DNA from 2 places in the Alkalihalobacillus sp. MEB130 genome. Region 1 is predicted to be linked to the other one. Evidence: riboswitches for the same ligand, from Rfam matches in the RefSeq annotation. Region 1 holds a riboswitch; the other holds the start of a gene.

Region 1 (3,199 bases):
TCACTAGGAATCTTAGTGAAAAATTGTTCTAAAAGTCTAAAATCAACAGGGAAAACGCTCTTATAAACAAACGTATCAATCCCATATTGACCGATAACTTGTAAGGATCTTCTTGATGAGAAAAGTTTGATTTGATCGTTATATAGTTGTTTCGCTTCTTCTTCTATGTTATAGAAAGTCCCTTTATGCTCATTTTGGTACTCCACTTCCTTAAGGCGTTCTACAACTGCGTTTGGTTGTAAGTTTTGTATGAACACGGATATTTCGCCTACTCGCTCATGAGAAAGCTCATCTGTATTGGTCAAATAAATCGCCTCAGCGTGCTCCAGCTGATGAATAAGTGTCTCACCAAACGTATATTCAATTGAGATTTCAGAATCAAATTCATTCACTTCAATGGCGTGTTCGGAAAAATAAGTAAACCAAAAATCCCTTGCGTTTATGATGTGAATATGGGACATTACCAAGCTAGTTAGCCTTGCACTTAGAGATGCTAAACTTGCAAACAGAGTATCAACATGTGAGATAGGATAAATATCTAAAATAATCTCGTCGGTATGATTGGTGTGAAATTCGTCTTCAAGTGTATAGATCAGATTGGTTATCGTATTTATCTCCAAGTGATGAACAGCCTCACTAATAAAGTGTGTAAGTGAAAAGGGATCTTCTTCTGAACGTAATGCTAACTGAACATCGGTAGGGCGGAAGAGAATCACTTTACGGTTGTTCGGGTTCTTTTCTTGCATTTTTCTAATTACATCACATTTATCTTTTAAAGAAAAGCCTGTTATAACGGTTAGAGTTTTTTGTTTTGCCAATCTGAACACATCCTATATTTCTTGAATTTTTACCAACTAGATTTTTTTACACCCGGAACTTGCCCTTTGTGGGCGAGCTCTCTAAAAGCAATCCTTGAAAGTTTAAATTTACGAAGAACACCTCGAGGTCGTCCTGTCAACTCACATCTTCTCGTTAAACGACTTGGCGCTGAATCCCGTGGAAGTTTACTGAGGGCGACGTAATCTCCTTTCTCCTTCAGTTCACGCCTTTTTTCTGCATATCGTGCTACAAGCTCTTGTCTTTTCATTTCCTTAGCAACTTTTGATTTTTTGGCCATGTTAGCAACCACCTTTCATCGATAATCATAATCATTACGATTTAAATAATAAAGGAAAAGAAGGTTGAAGTAAAGTTTTTTGGTGAGTATATCGTAAGTTTTTTAGTTTATGGGGTGATGGAGTGATTGATAAAATGGGTATAGAAGCAAAGATGTCCGACGGAAAATGGGCACCTACAATGATTCTGTTAATGGTAATCGGAAAAGAATATATATGGAATTTGTTGTTGACAAGATAGATTCATTGCTGTAATCTCAAAAATGTTGTTAACTAAATACCTCGTTAGGTGAGGCTCCTGTGCTGGAGATACGCTGCTGCCCAAAAATGTCCAAAGACGCCAATGGGTCAACAGGAACCATCGACATAAGGTGGTTTTTAATGTAGCTGGAATTTTTTCCTATGCCGCACAGTGCTAAAGCTCTACGAATGGAGGAAACTGGACGCTTATTTGCTATGTCTTTACTTTGACATGTATTTGTTAGAGTGGGACTCTGCTTAATTTTGCTTTGGAAAGACACCTTCATTAATAAGAAGGTGTCTTTTTGTTTTTCTTTATGAGTATACGAGGTAATGGTTGATGAAATTTGGTGAATGGAGGTGGTGTGGAATGGATAGTAATCCGGAACCCGAATCGATGCATAAGTGGGCAATTCAGAAAAAGAATACACGTAACGGGGGTTCAACCACATCTTGTCTTTCACTGAAGAAATTAGGTGAACTCCCCATATAAGGAGGAGCATGATGGTTAAATTAGATGAACAGAATCGTGAGCAATATGAACAGCTCATTTTAGATACGCTTCAAGCTGAGGATCGTGAACAATTTCGTGAAACATTTTTAGAATTACACCCTACTGATCAAGTAGATATTTTTGTGAAATTAGACGATGTTACACGGAAACGAGTGTACGAATACGTAACTCCAGAGAACTTTTCTCATATTTTCGAAGGGTTAGAAATAGACCAGCAAAAACGAATTTACCAAGAACTTGATGAAAGCTATTCTTCAGAGATGTTTAATAATATGTTTGCAGATGATGTTGCTGACTTTTTGACGGTTATGACAGGTGGGAAAGCAGAAGATATCTTGCAAAAAATGAATAAAGAAGAAGCTGAAGATGTCAAAGAATTAATGTCTTATGCTCCAGAGACTGCTGGTGCCGTTATGACAAAAGAATTTGTTAGTATTTCATCAACAGATATCGTTTTAAATGTGATTGAGAAACTAAGAAATGATGCACCGGATGCTGAAACGATCTATTATTTGTATGTAGTTAATGAGTTAGAAAAGCTAGTCGGTGTTATTTCATTAAGAGATCTCATTACGGCACAACCAGAGGAATTAATTGAAAATATCATGAGTACAAGGGTTGTGTCTGTACAGGATGACATGGACCAAGAAGATGTAGCAAAACTGATAAAAAAGTATGATTTCTTAGCGGCTCCAGTTGTCTCCAAACAAAATCATTTAGTTGGGATTGTTACGTTTGATGATGTCATTGATATACTTGAAGAAGAAGCAACAGAAGATTTAGGCGAAATTTCCGCAGCCAAAGGCGCAACTGATGTCAATGTTAGTGCATTTACGGCTGCCAAGAAGCGTTCACCATGGATTATTATGCTTATGTTTTTTGGTTTAATTACAGCAGGGGTCATTGGGCAATTTGAAGAAACGTTAGAAGAGATTGTTTTATTAGCGGTCTTTATACCACTCATTATGGATTCCGCTGGTAATACAGGTACACAATCCTTAGCAGTTGCCGTTCGTGGTCTAGCGCTTGGAACAATTAAAAGAGGAAGCATCGGAAAGATGGTCAAGCGGGAGTTAGGTACTGGTGTCATGCTCGGATTAATTTGTATGATTGTTTTAAGTATAACAGTGACAATCATGTATCAACATTGGATGTTAGCATTAATTGTTGGGTTCTCTATTTTCTGTACTTTAAGTGTTGCGACTGTAATTGGAGCAACGGTCCCACTTGTGATTAATAAATTGAAGTTAGATCCTGCTATTGCTTCCGGACCATTCATTACAACGGTTAATGATATTCTTGGTTTATTAATTTATTTCTCTATTGCAAC
Region 2 (3,199 bases), on a different contig from region 1:
TCTTGCTTTCTGTGTGTTTTGTTTTAATTGCGCTTTCCTTACAACCTTTTGGATTCCATAAAAGATTAACACCCCAAGCAGTCCGATAAAATATAACTCAGACTCCATGGTAAAATAATCACCATATTTCTTCACTAAAATTTGTTCCTTATGTAACGTTGGAAGAACATAAACAAAAACATACGAAACGGCCAGTCCTCCAGAAAAAGAAAACCATTTTAATCTTTGAATTCGACTGGATGGAATGAGTTCATTTGCGAATAAATGTATGAGAATAAATGCAAAACCCATAATGAAGGCATCTAGCGACATTATAAAATACTCCCTTAATCATAGTCTAATTATAGAGTATCCAAACGGAGCACTAGCCATAACAGTAACTGAAAAAGGAGGTTTCCGAAAAAAGTCTTCGGAAACCCCCTATAGATAACATTGCTTTAGTTTACAAGAAATCTAGTAATGCTGTAGCAATTGAGAAATAAATTAATAAACCAAGAATATCATTTACAGTTGTAATAAATGGACCTGATGCAATCGCAGGATCTAGTTTTAATTTGTTAATAATGAGAGGAACGGTCGCACCAATCACTGTTGCGATACTCAGTGTACAGAAAATCGAAAAACCAACAATCAATGCTAAAATCCAGTGCCCGTGAATTAATGTAACCGTAATAGCCAAGACAATCATACAAATAAGCCCAAGCATCAGACCTGTTCCAAATTCTCTCCTAATCATCTTGCCAATGCTGCCTTTTTTAATTGTCCCTAACGCTAAACCACGAACGGCAACAGCTAATGACTGTGTTCCTGTATTACCGGCTGAGTCCATAATAAGGGGAATAAAGGCCGCTAATAACACAATTGCTTCTAACGTTTCTTCGAATTGACCAATGACTTCTGCTGTAATAAGTCCAAAGAACATAAGAAGAATAATCCAAGGAGAACGCTTGCGAGCTGCAGTAAACGCGCTTACGTTCACATCTGTTGCCCCTTTTGCTGCAGAAATCTCTCCTAAATCCTCGGTTGCTTCTTCTTCTAAAATGTCGATAACATCATCAAAGGTGACGATCCCAACGAGATGATTTTGTTTCGTCACAACAGGTGCTGCTAAGAAATCATACTTTTTAATAAGCTTGGCTACATCTTCCTGATCCATATCATCTTGAACAGATACCACTCGTGTGCTCATGACGTTTTCAATGACTTCATCAGCTGGAGCAGTAATCAGATCTCTAAGTGAAACAACTCCGACTAATTTTTCTAGTTCATCTACGACATATAAGTAGTAGATCGTCTCCGCATCTGGCGCATCATCTCTTAGTTTTTCAATAACTTTAGAAGCTACATCGGTTGACGATATACTAACATACTCTTTTGTCATAATAGCCCCAGCTGTTTCCGGTGTATATGACATAAGCTCTTTTACTTCTTTTGCTTCTTCCTTGTTCATTTTTAATAAGATGTCTTCTGCTTTCTCACCTTTTATCTCAGCTAAAAAGTCAGCAACATCATCTGCAAACATATTATTGAACATTTCAGAAGAATAACCTTCATCTAGTTCTAGATATATTCGTTTTTGATCATCAATCTCTAATCCCTCAAAGATATGAGAGAAATCTTCGGGCGATAAATAGTCATATACTCTATGTCGTGAATCATAATCTAGTTGCACAAAAATATCGACTTGATCTGTTGGGTGCAACTCTAAAAACGTTTCACGAAACTGCTCACGATCTTCTGCTTTCAATGTATCTAAAATTAACTTTTCATATTCTTCACGGTTTTGTTCATCTAATTTTACCATTGCTCCATCCTCCTTAGACTAGGAGCCCATGTAACCACTTCTTTCTAGAAGGGAATGGACTTCTACCTCACTTATTTTTTTCAATAACTGGTAACCTATGCATTTTGCTTTTTTTGTATATGAACCATCTACATCCATTCCACATCACCTCATCTTCAAAACATATTAAAAAACACCACTCGCAAATGGAGGGTGCTTTAAAGCATGGCAAATAAACAAGTGCAACATACACTTAGCCTAATTTCCTCCATTCGTAGAGCTTTAGCACTGTGCGGCATAGGAATATATTCCAGCTACATTAAAAACCACCTTATGTCGATGGTTCCTGTTGACCCATTGGCGTCTTTGGACGTTTTTGGGCAGCAGCATATCTCCTACACAGGAGCCTCACCTAACGAGGGTTATTCAATTTTCATGTAAATAAACAAGATAAGTTTACCTTGAGCAAAATAATTGTCATTAATAAATTATATGTCCTAAAGGCAAATTCGTGAACAGATAAACGCCTATTTCCACTAACTCTAGTGCCCTTTTGTTGTGACATGAATGAATAACATGTCCTGACCTAGACTTTTCAAGTGTAAATATGCGGGTTCTGGACTATGATCCAATTCATACCACCCCCCGATTATGATTCTTCCTCTTACATGAAGACTCTATCATGCTAAAAAAGACACCTTCAACCGAATGAAGGTGTCTTTCACATCACGAAATAAGGCAGTATCATTCGTACCGATCTGGTATCATGACACAGCAAATAAGCCTTTTTAACGTCCTCCATTCGTAGAGCTTTAGCACTGTGCGGCATAGGAATAAATATTCCAGCTACATTAAAAACCACCTTATGTCGATGGTTTCTGTTGACCCATTGGCGTCTTTGGACATTTTTGGGCAGCAGCGTATCTCCAGCACAGGAGCCTCACCTAACGAGGTATTTAATTTTACATTGATGACTTTACAGCATGATAGGATATGTGTCAACCTTTAAAAAAAATAAATCCTCGCTAACAATAATTGGGAAACTGAGGTCTTATGCCCCTATACATTGATGACTCAATGCTTGATCCACTTTTGAAACTAAGTCTTTTATCGAAAAAGGCTTCAATATGTATTCTACTTGTTCAAGCTTACAGCAACTATTGTCTAAACGGGGATTCGTCGTTACAAATAGAATCGGAGTTGTAATGCCGCCTCCCTTAATCTGTGAGCATAAATGTAAGCCATTAATATCAAAAATTTCACCATTAATAATAATCAAATCATAATGTTGCTGGCTCTCGTTAAGAAATTTTTCTCCACTTTCAAAAAGTGAAACGTTCATTCCTCTTAACTCCAAGTTGTAATGAATGAGTAATGCATGCGACGGTTCATCTTCCACCAAAGCAATTCTTGGTG

Evidence for each region. Region 1 has a riboswitch for magnesium ahead of mgtE (magnesium transporter). Riboswitches for the same ligand answer to the same signal wherever they lie in the genome.
Region 2: another riboswitch for magnesium. It lies ahead of mgtE (magnesium transporter); the one in region 1 lies ahead of mgtE (magnesium transporter).

Annotation. Positions count from the first base shown of each region.
Region 1 covers NZ_JAOANA010000021.1:40,455-43,653, forward strand. Annotated here, with positions in the region: gene N0O92_RS18430 (GTP-binding protein) at 1-818, opposite strand, end outside; gene rpsN (30S ribosomal protein S14) at 848-1,117, opposite strand; M-box (ykoK) riboswitch at 1,390-1,557, shown strand; gene mgtE (magnesium transporter) at 1,860-3,199, shown strand, end outside.
Region 2 covers NZ_JAOANA010000003.1:266,119-269,317, reverse strand. Annotated here, with positions in the region: gene N0O92_RS04885 (hypothetical protein) at 1-312, opposite strand, end outside; gene mgtE (magnesium transporter) at 443-1,804, opposite strand; M-box (ykoK) riboswitch at 2,044-2,210, opposite strand; M-box (ykoK) riboswitch at 2,574-2,742, opposite strand; gene N0O92_RS04875 (response regulator transcription factor) at 2,835-3,199, opposite strand, start outside.